Regions from separate parts of the Paenibacillus sp. CH40 genome, predicted to be linked through region 1. Evidence: predicted binding sites of a transcription regulator. Region 1 holds the regulator's gene; each other region holds the start of a gene.
The links. Region 1 encodes LexA, which represses DNA repair genes until DNA is damaged. Its sites were predicted from a motif close to CGAACATATGTTCG; they were not measured.
Positions count from the first base shown of each region.

Region 2: addB (helicase-exonuclease AddAB subunit AddB) is a predicted target of LexA. The motif match lies at 1,745-1,758, and genes of this name have one in related genera.
Region 3: recA (recombinase RecA) is a predicted target of LexA. The motif match lies at 2,220-2,233, and genes of this name have one in related genera.

Region 1 covers NZ_JANAVQ010000001.1:1,109,873-1,114,089, forward strand. Annotated here, with positions in the region: gene tet (Tet(L)/Tet(K)/Tet(45) family tetracycline efflux MFS transporter) at 1-55, shown strand, start outside; gene NLX73_RS04855 (GNAT family N-acetyltransferase) at 194-733, opposite strand; gene NLX73_RS04860 (hypothetical protein) at 965-1,105, opposite strand; gene NLX73_RS04865 (hypothetical protein) at 1,147-1,311, opposite strand; gene NLX73_RS04870 (hypothetical protein) at 1,545-1,847, opposite strand; gene lexA (transcriptional repressor LexA) at 2,122-2,748, opposite strand; gene NLX73_RS04880 (LysM peptidoglycan-binding domain-containing protein) at 2,937-3,305, shown strand; gene NLX73_RS04885 (DUF896 domain-containing protein) at 3,414-3,620, shown strand; gene NLX73_RS04890 (hypothetical protein) at 3,741-4,217, shown strand, end outside.
Region 2 covers NZ_JANAVQ010000001.1:463,846-468,062, reverse strand. Annotated here, with positions in the region: gene addB (helicase-exonuclease AddAB subunit AddB) at 1-1,678, opposite strand, end outside; gene NLX73_RS02065 (class I SAM-dependent rRNA methyltransferase) at 1,916-3,295, opposite strand; gene NLX73_RS02060 (Na/Pi cotransporter family protein) at 3,653-4,217, shown strand, end outside.
Region 3 covers NZ_JANAVQ010000002.1:245,348-249,564, forward strand. Annotated here, with positions in the region: gene NLX73_RS07540 (regulatory protein RecX) at 144-893, opposite strand; gene recA (recombinase RecA) at 1,089-2,150, opposite strand; gene NLX73_RS07550 (competence/damage-inducible protein A) at 2,393-3,661, opposite strand; gene pgsA (CDP-diacylglycerol--glycerol-3-phosphate 3-phosphatidyltransferase) at 3,757-4,217, opposite strand, start outside.

The DNA of each region.
Region 1 (4,217 bases):
AATTAGCGGGATTTTAACTGTTATTGTATATAGACGTTCAGTTTCAGATTCCTGATAAGAGCAGAAAAGGATTACATGCTGAAAATGATCGCATCCTCACGTTTGAAGTAAGTGGATACTCTAAATAAATCAAAAGCTCTGCTAACCTTAATTGGTTGGCAGAGCTTTGTTTGCTGATCAGTTTGATTTTAGGCTAATTTGAATGCTTAAACTTATAATACCAAAAAATCGCTTTTTCATGGGCTGTGGAAAAGTTAGAATATAGCATAGTATCAACTCCGCCGATTACAAAGTTATTTTTAGCATAGAATCGACAAGCTAAAACATTCACATCCTGTGTTTCAAGCATAAGACCAACAAGGTTATTCTGCTTAGCCCACTCGGTTGCTTTACTCAATAAGGCTGCTCCGATTCCCTTGTGTCTCCAGTCTTTAGCGACGGCAATATCCTCAATTAGAGCATAGCCATTCCAATTAGTACAAAGTTTAATTTGCCCAACACAGTCGTTCTCATCATAATATAAAAAAATAGATTTTCCTTGTTCATCAATATAACTGATGTCAACGTCATCATTCTCATACTGTTTAAAATATGGTTCGGGGAAACTTTCTTCTATATATGTCCAATTATCGTTCTCGTATTTAGGTATAATCCTTCCTGACACAATAAAGCCGTTATTCTCATTTGACTTCTTAAAATCTCCCATATTCGAAAGTGACATTTTAATTATCATGGCTTGTCTCCTCCTGGTTTAATTTCTCTATGCACACTATTCTAAAAGAGAACCACCATTTCCTGTCTGTTAGATTTATAAAAAGAGCAGAATTGTAGCGACTGTTCAACTATGTGTGATAATTCTACGATCTCGTCCGCTTGCTTCAACGATTCATAGCAGTAGTTAGGTGTACCGTTTAACACAAAAAAAGCAGGAAGAATCCTTCCTGCTTTTGCTTGAAAACGATTATTAACGTCTACGTTGTCTATCATTCACGCTAAACAGATTAACAGCCAGTGCGTTACCTCTTGCACGCGCAACGGCTCTTTGATTCGAACGGATGTTTGATCTTCTTCTTCTCAAATCACGTCTGCAATGTCTTCTGCTCATATGATCACCTCCCTTCAAGGAAATGAAGGTACGGATGAATCTTAGTGGTGTTTATGCTTACGCTTGGAAATTTTGATATTCAAGGCATTGGTTGCTAGTGCATTTCCGCTTCCTGTTTTAGCAGCTGCGGCTTGAAAGACTTTAACGACCAGATATCTGTTTTTCCCGATGCGATGCTTATACGTTTTAACTCTATTTCTGATCATCTGCATATCTCCTTTGCTTAGGTCTGCTATATACTATGTCAATTGTGATAGTAATGTATCAGCATAAATCTATTAAAAGCAAAAAGAAGCTGGTACCTATATTCCTAATGGTTAACAAAAAACTCATGCGAACCTGTCTTCGCCATTTCAACTTTACGTTGCAGGAGAATGTTACAGGCAGGTCGGCATGAGTCTAATAGTGTAGATAAATAATATGCAGTTTAGTATGGGAATTATTTACTTTTGAGAGTGTTAAGTTTTTTCTCGTAGTACGCCTCTTGAGCAAGAATATGATTCAGTTGTTCAGAGAGCTGTTTATATTCTTGGCTGTTTTCTGGGTAATTGTTTCTTTCGGAAATTACAGCTTCGAGTTGCTTTTCTAAATACCTGAAATGGATAAGTATTTGTATGTACTGAATACGATCGTAGGTTGTTATGTGGGATTTCTCTTCTGCATACAAATGATCCATTGTTGGTACTACACAGCTTATGGCGATAAATATCACAACAAACGCTGAAATTATAATTTTTTTCATTTAATTCCTCCTACAGAGCTATGAGTAATTAATATACCATATTTATCTAAAACAAAGAAAGATCTATGAGTTTTGCCCATAACAGTATAGCTGCTCAAGATCAGTGGGTGATTATTTGAGATGAGAAGGCTGATTTTATAGTAGAAACAATAGGAATAGATTGCTGAAATGAAAAAATAGTTGTGAAATACATAATAACAATACAAAACCGGCTTGCCCTAGGCAGCCGGTTTTGTATTAGTGGTTAGAATAACGGGGAAGAAAGAACGAGAAATCAGTGGAAGTCCCGGAAGAGTCCTACAACCTTGCCCAAAATGCTGACGTGTGTCAGGCGAAGCGGTTCAAAGGCTGGGTTTTCAGGTTGAAGCCGGATATGATCTTTTTCTTTGTAGAAGGTTTTAACTGTAGCTTCGTCTTCATCTGTCATAGCTACAACAATATCGCCATTATCAGCGGTCTGCTGTTGACGTACGATTACATAGTCTCCGTTAGCAATCCCAGCCTCAATCATGCTTTCGCCTACAACAGATAACATGAATATTTTATCCTCACCAACAAAGTGTTGGGGAAGAGGAAAGTAATCTTCAATATTTTCTGTCGCCGTAATAGGAAGGCCAGCAGTTACTTTGCCGACGACGGGGACACGACTAATGGAGTAATTAATCAAGTTGCTGTTATCCGATTCGTCTTGACCGAGTAACTCAATAGCCCGTGGTTTTGTAGGATCGCGTCGAATGAGTCCTTTTTTCTCTAAACGATCCAAATGACCGTGAACCGTAGAACTGGAGGCCAATCCGACAGCCTCGCCTATTTCGCGTACAGAAGGGGGGTATCCCTTTAGACGCACTTCATTGCGGATAAATTCAAGAATGGCCTGCTGGCGGCTCGAAATCTTAGACATACCGTATCAACCCCATTTAGTAACGTTTGGGAAAATTATAGCATAGAACCTCCGTTCGTACAAACATAAGTTCTAAATAATCCCTAAAAATAATCGCGAACTTTTGTTCTCTTTTCTATTGAACAAAACAAATGTTCGTGTTATATTGTGAAAACATAAGAACAAACGTTTGGAGGTCGCAGCCAATGATGAAATATAGCACTTATCAAAGTATTTTTCCGATGAATTCAGAAAATTTGCAGGAGACCCGAAAAGAGGGTAGAGCGCATTTTATGCAAATTATTACTAATACTCTTTTACTTAAGCTTCTTATTTTAGTGATTGTTGCTTGGATTGCAGGGGCAGGTGTACTTACGGTTTTCGCGGCACCCTCAGCTTCCAAGGGAGAAGTGACTAAACTGACCGTACAACCTGGAGATACGTTGTGGGAGATTGCCGCAAATCATAAACCGGAACGAATGGATACACGGGTATATATAGAAGGAATTGTGCGGATTAACGGTTTAGAGGATCGGGGAGTACAGGTAGGTCAGGTACTCAAGCTTCCTAACTTCTGACCTATAGACTATTAGAGCTTGTCAGGGAGCGTAATGCGGGAGCCTTGACAAGCTCTTTTCTACATGTCAAAGTGTATTATATCTTTGCTTTTATGGAGGGGACACAATTTGGATATAGACAGCTTGGTACAGCGCATCAATGAATTAGCGCGCAAAGCAAAATCCGAGGGTTTGACGGAAGAGGAAGCCACAGAGCGCGCCAATCTTCGGGAAATTTATTTAGGTAACATTCGCCGTAATTTTCGGCAGCAGCTTGAAACAATTGAATTTGTGGACGATGATACATCGAAGGGAAATGACGGGCTGAAGCATTAATGTTGTTAAAGCGCCCAAGCCTGCAATTTGCCTTTTGTTTTAGGTACCGTTCTCGGTATCTATATAGATCAGCTTTGAGGCAATTGTTTTATTGTAATATATCTGGGAAGGAATTGAGAGATGGCCCGATCATTTGAAAGAAAAGTACGCAAAAACACAGCGCATTTAAATAAATCGCGCAAAAAGCAAGGCATTCAAACCATTAACGGCGCAGGTTCTGCAATGGATATTTTCCGTGGTCGTAACATTACTGTGCCAATTATGCTGGCTGGTCTTTCTGTATTGTACATGCTTATGAGTTACTTTTTGACTAAGACTGGCATGCGAGGGATGGATTGGCTTGTATTCGGCCTATACTTGATGCTGGCTGTTATCTTTTTCATCCGTCGTCCTTATTTGAAAGTGGGAAAGGATACTCTCTATATGCTGAAAGGTGGTAGAGAACGTCCAATGACGGCTGGGGACATGAAAGCCATCAAGATTGAAAAGGGTTACGTAACCGTTGAAAGAAAAGGTAAGGGCGGTAATTTCATTTTCACAAAATCATTAGGTCGCTATGACACGGATGCCATTGCAGAGCGACTTGAGAAGTTTGCG
Region 2 (4,217 bases), 650 kb from region 1:
CCCATACCTGACGATGCTCCTTCGCCTGCTCAGGTTTTCCTGCTTCCTCTGCCTGATGAATGAAGGCGTCCAGCTTGTGGCCGATTTCTGCATCCTCCAGTAACAGATATACCGCTTCACACTTCTCAAGTGCAGTTCGTGCCTTGCCCACACGTTTCTCAAACGCACGTAAAGGCGTCACGATCACATCCCGGCATAGCTCCATCAAATCTAACGTTTCATCCCGCCTACGGTTCCGTTCTTGCTCCTCCAGCTCCAGTGACAAGCTGGGCACAGCCTGCCACGGCCGACCATCTGTCCAACGGCTGCCTTGTATTCCGCAGGCCAGAACATAGTTTTCCAAACGGTCCATCTCCTCGCGGCTCACCCGACCGTCCAGCGGCAGTAGAAGGTCTGTTTTGACCGCACGGAATACATCCTCATACCGCCAACGCCGCTGCACGATATCCAGCGAAGCCCGAATCAATTCCACCAAAGGATGATGTAATACACTTCTTCGCTGATCCAGAAATACTGGAACCTCATACTGTTTGAATATCGGTTCCACCCATGGCTCATAATCTTCAATATGACGTACAAACAGAGCCATCTTTCGGTAACGCGCGCCTTCATCTCGGGCCAGACGGCGCATTTCGCGTACAGCCCCTTCCAGCTCTGCACGGCGATTAGCCGCAGTGTACAGTTTTATGCCCTCCGGCTGTTCTTCTGTCCACTGCTCTCGTAGCTGCTGCAGCCGCATCCGTTGTTCCTGATTCCGTAACCCTGTACGATGTTCAAAGTTAGCCTCCAAATATGCCAACGCTGGACGCTCCTTAAATCTCGGCAGCGGATCAGGGCGCAGTAATTGTGTCTGCGTCTCTATCATCAGCTCGTCCGCCATTCCTTTGAGCTTTACATACGTAGCCGCCGAAGGATGAAACAAATCCAACTCATGCGGAAGCTGTCCGCCCTCGTAGCTGCGGTTGCAAGTCAGCGCCACCGTCAACGAAGAGGCATGCAGCATAAGTTGCTCCACCACCTTGTATTCATGTGGTGTAAATCTACGGTAGCCATCCATCCAAATGTCTGCTCCACGCACAAGGGAAGACTCCGCAATCTGTTCTGCCAGCATGCGCAGCGTATCTTCACCGTCTATATATTTAAGCGTCAGCTCTCGTTCAAAATCCTCATAGATTAGACTGATATCTTTGAGCTTGCCGCGCAAAATCGGAGTTGACTCTCCAACAGCGTTCATTCGCTCCAGTTGCTCAGGTACAGACCGAGTATCACTTCCATACTGCTTTAGCTCCGTAAACAATGTATTCAACCGATCCACAAAGCCGAGCTGGTCTCCCGAATCCTTAAACAAGCTCAGTTCATCCTTGCGACGACGAATAATTTTATATAAAAGCATCTTCTTGCCTTCTTCCGTTACAGGCACCAGTGCTGAACCCCCGGTTTCCTGCATAACTAAATAGGCAAGACGATGAAATCCCATCACTTGGGCGCGCACCGACCCCTGAATACCGTTTCCGGCTTCTGTAAGTAACGCATGCTCGGAAGCAAATGACGATTGCTCCGGTACAAGTAACAGCATAGGCTTACCTAGCGGCTCCTTGCGTAACATAGACGTCATTTCATTGCGGATTAACGTACTTTTACCACTACCAGAGCGGCCAATCAACAAGCGGACCGACATGATGCGGCCTCCTTTCCAACGAACAACATTCTATTAAACAGTATAGCATATCAGGCAAGGGAGAAAAGAACGTACGTTTGCCATGTTGTAGCAATTCATCCTCCCCCTAAAAAACAAATCAGTCCCGCAGGTTGGCTTGGTGCATGCCTTCTCTACAGGACTGATTTATACCTAAAATGAGTCTATTTTACCTATTTAATCACCAAAAAGGCGATTGACTTTGACTTTGTATGAAACCTAAAGCTGTGTCCGGCTGCGCACCTCAAAGATGGCGAATTTCAAGTAATGGCCTTCCTCCACACCCAAAATTTGAGGATGGTCCTTACCAGCCGCTCTCCAGTCTACCAGACGAAGGATTTTGCCGGCATCTGCCGCCGCTTCCTTAATAGTGTCCAAAAACAGCTCTGGCCGCATATGGAACGAACAGCTCGCTGTCACCAGATAGCCGCCCTCATTGACAAGTTTCATCCCATGCAGGTTGATATCTTTATACCCACGTGTAGCTCCTTTGACAGCGTTCTTTGTTTTGGCAAAGGCTGGCGGATCGAGAATGACCACATCAAAGGTGCGTCCGCCACCTGCTGTCAGCGGCTTGGATGTATCTCCTTTGCCCCCGGCTCGTGCATTGCGTTCCTCTACACCTTTCACTTGATTGCGCAAATATTGAAAAGCATCGTCGACGACAAACTCGACGCGTTCCTCAAAACCGTTCAGCTTGACATTATCCCGCGCACTTTCAATCGCATGCTCAGAAATATCAAGACAAGTTACTTTTTTAGCACCATGTTTACATGCATTGAGCGTAAAGCTTCCCGTATGCGAAAAACATTCCAATACGGTTGCGCCATCCCAGAATGGGAATTCAACAACCTTACCACTTTTATTCACTGGCTTCAACACCGTTGTGCCCGCATCTCCTGAGTCTGCAGCTACTTCTTGTAGCGTAATTCCACTACGTGCTCCCCAACCTGTCATCAATGGTGCTATGGCCGCACGATTTTCACGCTGGTCAAAGAAATAACCCGTCTTCTGGCCCTCTACGATATCAACCTTGATGTGCAGGCCATTTTCCGTCACCACCACATGACGCGGGCAATCACCGTACAAAGGACCCTTCGTTTGTTCCAATCCTTCCAGCTCACGGATGGATACATCACTGCGCTCATATATACCAACAGGACCCACTACTTCAACGAGCGCATCCCTGATTTCTTCCCTTCGCCGATCCATGCCAAGCGTTAACAACTGCACGACCAACACATCACCAAATCGATCTACAATCAGTCCAGGCAAAAAATCAGCCTCGCCGTACACCAACCGATAAGCGTCTCCCCCGGTCACAAAACGTTGGCGGTGCTCCAGACATTTGCGAAAGCGTTGGGCAAAAAAGTTTTGATCCATTGCTTCCAGCGGCTCATAGGACATCACACGTACTGTAATTTGTGAAGCCGGATTATAGTAACCTGTCGCCAAATAACGCCCCTGATGATTAACGATGCTGACCAAATCGCCTGCCTCTGGGTCACCCTCAATCTTGGCTATTTCGTTTTTAAACACCCAAGGGTGTGCGTGCTCCAGCCTTTTTTTACGGCTGCGTTCTAATATTACTGAAGGCAAAATCCTTCACTCCCATTCTTGAATTACTCAAAGTGTTAAAACGTTGTTCGATAGGGGCGCGGCTCCGCGGATCATTTGATCTTACGATCGCTGTTGCAACGGGATTCTTGGAATTAGGTAACACATTTAAAGGTAAGAATCCCGTTGCAAAGGCGAACGCTGGCGCTTCTCCAGATTCAAATGAACCGCTCCGCTACTGCCCGCCTGTATATCGACGTCACGCTTTTAAAGCTTGTGAAGATACTACAAAAATTATCGTTCTATAAAAAAACAGCTCGGCCATGCTTGTCATGGCTGTCCCCGACAGATCATAGGCTGTTACATAAGTATTTTCACCTAGAAAAGGGGGCTATGCCCGTGTTTATACATGTTATACTCCCGCTGTGCGGTGGGCTGTTTATTTTTTTGGGCGGGATGAAGCTGATGGAAGCAGCCCTCCGGCATTTGGCCGGCCCCTTCCTCACCCGCTGGTTGAACCGCGCCACCGTTTCCCCTTGGCGGGGCATGCTGTTCAGCTCAGGCATTACCGCCCTGCTGCAAAGCAGCACCGCCGTAACGGTGCTGACGATCGGACTGGTCAACGCCGGGCTGTTGACCTACGGCCGCACGCTCGGCATCATTCTCGGCACCAATATCGGCACCTGCCTGACCACCGAGCTGATGGGGCTCCAGCTCGGCAAGCTGGCTGTTCCGCTGCTCTGCGGCTCACTGCTCTGCTGGAGTACTGCCGTCCTGTGGAGTGAAGCTGTCCCCAGCCGCCAGTATGTGTCTGCCGGAGCTTCATCCGGCTCCCATGGGCTCAGCCGTCCGCAGGCTGTACAATATATCAGCCTCGTCTTTGCTGGATTTTCGCTGATTCTGGCGGGTATTCGCGTGATGCAGTCGGTCGGACCCTGGATTGAGCAGGCCGGACTATTCCGTT
Region 3 (4,217 bases), on a different contig from region 1:
TCGTTTCATATATATTTTATTATTTGACAAATGGCATTGTCAAGGGAATGCAAACATTAGTAGACTACCATGCAGCTTTCCCTGTAATAACTAGCTCATCCTATCCGTTCATACTAGCCAAAGGTTCAGCAGCCGTTTGGCAACTATTCCTCCCACTGCAACAATTCCTCGTCATCTGAAGCAACGTCATGCTCGGCCGCAGTGAGATGATTGACCACTCGGCGTGTCATATCCCCCGAATATCCACGTCTCATGAGAAAAGGGTAGGTTTTCCTTTTTTTCTCCATTATATCACCACGTACCTGATTCCATTTCTTACGTCCGACCGTCAAAGCGCTCTCCCACTCCTCATTATCGGTGATCTCACCTAACGCTTCGCCAATAGAGGCTTTAGAGATGCCCTTCTGACGAAGTTCTTGCCTAACCCACATCTTCCCCTTACGTTGGCTAGTTATGCGCTGCCTTGCCCATTGGCGGGCGTATAAATCATCATCTACGAGTTGTTCTCTTTGCAGTCGATCCATTACTTCGTCAATTACAGACTGATCCAGTTCTTTTTGTAACAAACGTTGGGCAATTTCCTGACGTGTGCGAGGCTTTCGCCCCAAATAGCGAAGCGCAAGTACATAAGCCTGTTGTTTTTCATCTGCCAGAACGATATCTTCCAGTTCTTTTTTATCAAATGACGTTCCTTTGAACATATTGTACTTGATCATTACATCTTCTAATACAGACAGCGAATACGGACCAAAATGAATGATATACCTTCCACGTTTGCGTCCCTGTCCCTGCTCTACCCTAGTAATCATCAATTCCTCACGATCCGGAAAAAGAGCAATCCCTTGTTGCTTATTTGCTTCCGAAGTGTATTCATCTTCATCGTCCAACTGCAATATATTTCCCTCACTTTGAAATTCACGAAAGCAGCCTTGGAACACCTGCTACGCAAAGTTAGATTCCGCTGACAAAGCAGACTTTAGTTGATGCAAAAATGCCCTGCACAACTGTGCAGGGCATCAGAATCATGCTATTCAAACGGACGGTGCCATAACCCTGGCCCCAGTTCACAAACCAGGATTCACCAAGCTTTATTCAAGCTCCAACAATTCCTGTTCTTCCTTCGCTTGCTGTGCCAACTCTTCTTCTGTAGGCGGAGCAACTGTCGTAATCAAATTGCTGGCCACCCGAATTTTTTGTTCGATCGTACTAGCAATATTCGGATTTTCCTTCAAAAATTGTTTAGCATTCTCACGTCCCTGACCAAGGCGCTCACCTTCGTAGGAATACCAGGCTCCGCTCTTGTCGACAATGTCATGCTCCGTACCGATATCGATCAAGCTACCTTCTTTGGAAATACCCTCACCGTACATAATATCCACCTCAGCCTGACGGAAAGGAGGGGCAACTTTGTTCTTCACGACTTTAATACGTGTGCGGTTACCCACAATGTCGTTACCCATTTTCAAACTTTCAATACGACGAACATCCAAACGTACCGTAGAGTAAAACTTCAAGGCACGTCCACCTGGTGTTGTTTCAGGGTTACCGAACATAACACCTACTTTTTCACGTAGCTGGTTAATAAAAATAGCAATGGTTTTCGACTTATTAATGGCTCCAGAAAGCTTACGCAATGCCTGAGACATCAAACGTGCTTGAAGACCAACGTGGGAATCTCCCATTTCGCCTTCAATCTCTGCCTTGGGCACAAGTGCCGCTACGGAGTCAACAACTACAATGTCTACTGCTCCACTACGTACAAGGGCTTCGGCAATCTCAAGCGCCTGCTCTCCTGTATCTGGTTGCGATAGTAACAACTCATCAATATTGACACCCAGCTTGCTTGCATACGACGGATCAAGCGCATGCTCGGCGTCGATAAAGGCGGCTTGTCCGCCTGTTTTTTGCACCTCTGCGATAGCGTGAAGAGCTACTGTCGTTTTACCGGATGATTCCGGTCCGTATATTTCAATAACCCGGCCTCTTGGAAAGCCGCCCGTTCCTAACGCAATATCCAAAGCAATCGAACCACTGGGGATCGTTTCCACTTGCATGTGGGTAGACTCACCCAACTTCATAATGGAACCTTTACCAAATTGCTTTTCTATTTGACGGAGCGCCATATCCAGCGCAGCACGACGATCTGACAATAAACTCACATCCTTCATTGTTTGTACTTTAATAATACCTTGTTTTGACACGCTTGCCAAGCATTTTTTCGAACATACATTCGTTTTTTTTATTCGCACAACTCTCTTCTATAATTACACCTGTCTCTTAAAACAAAAAAAGAACCGCTGGCAAAAGGCTTTGCAACGGTTCTTCCGATAAGATGATTATATCATGAATATCTATCTAAAACAACTCTACGACCCACACTGTACATAGATGTTTAAGAGAGCTTCTCGTTCTCTACCAGCCTGCGCCACAATCTGTACAGGATTGCTTTGACTGATCGCAGTCGGATTGTTTCGCGGTTGCCACTCAGTCTCAGCTCATGTACTTCCGTTTCCTTGTCGCGTTCAGCAATGCCAATATACACCAGACCGACTGGCTTCCGTTCGGAATACCCAGGCCCAGCTACACCAGTAACTGAAAGTCCAAAATCGCTGTCCATGATCATTCTCGCCTGCTCCGCAAGCACAAGGGCTACTTCCTTACTCACTGCACCCGGCGCATGATCCCCTTCCAAATAATCATAAGGCACGTTGAGTAATTTCATCTTCATTTCATTGGAATAGCACACGATGCCACCTTGAAACATAACAGCACTGCCAGGTATAGAAGTGATGTGTTCCATCAGCATTCCACCTGTACAGCTTTCTGCCGCACTCACAGTGAGTTCGCGTTTGGCCATTAGATCTACGATAACCTTCTCCAGCGCAACATCCTCGCTTGCATACATATACTCCGAAAGACGCTGCTGAATTTCTACTTCCGTAGCTGTCAGCTTAATTAATGCTTCACTTTCGCTGGCCGCCTTGGTGGATATACGGATCGTGACTTCCCCTTCCTTGGCATAAGGGGCAATCGTGGGATCTGTCTGGGATTGGATTAGATCTAACAAATGGGTTTCAAGAGCTGACTCACCGATCCCTGCAAATTTTAGCATTTTCGAATAAATTGGCATTTCCTCACCGCTCAATGCCTGCTGAAGCAACCAAGGCTTTGCCTGGTTTGCAAACATAGGTTTGAGTTCCTTAGGCGGTCCAGGCAAAACTACATAAAATTTACCGTCCTGTGCAATCGCGTCGCCCACAGCTAGCCCTGTCTCATTTTCAAGCGGAGTAGCACCTTCAATAGAAAGCGCCTGACGGCGGTTATTCTCGGTCATTTCTACCCCACGGTTACGGAAAAATTGATCTAGCTTGTCCATTGCAAGACGATCTATGTGCAATTTCCGCCCCAATACAGCCGCTATCGCCTCTTTCGTCAAATCATCCTGAGTCGGCCCCAGACCGCCGGAAAACAAAATAATATCCGCACGCTTCTGAGCAATTCTTATCGCTTCCTGAAGCCGATCTATGTTATCGCCAACCACAGTCTGAAAATATACATCGATTCCAATTGTAGCCAGCTCTTGTGACAAATATTGAGCATTTGTATTCACTATTTGTCCGAGTAATAACTCTGTTCCTACTGCAATTATTTCAGCTTTCATCAATTCTTCCTCCTGTACTGCGAATATTATGGGAATTATATAAAGAAACAGCAATAAGTTTAGTCCCTATTGCTGTTTCCATAAAATTTATCCTGTTAAACTTTGGAGGAGCTCAGCAAATGGATATTTTTCACGAAATAATCAATACCCGAATAAATGGTGATCAACACTGCTGCCCATATCGCTATTAAATCAAACGGTATACCAAGAAAAACAAACGGGAAATTATTAATGAGCAGCGCTACAATAGCAACGATCTGGATGATCGTCTTTAATTTGCCCCAATTGCTTGCAGCAACCACAGACCCATCCAGTAAGGCAATCTGACGCAGCCCCGTAACCGCAAACTCACGGCTAACAATCACAACGACAATCCATGAATCAATTTTCCCCATTTCTACCAAGGAAACCAAAATAGCGGTTACCAAAAGCTTATCAGCAAGGGGGTCCAACAGCTTGCCCAAATTGGTGACCATATTATTTTTACGTGCCAAATATCCGTCAAGACCATCCGTGCTGGCTGCTACAAGGAAAATGATAGCCGCAATCAGCTGAT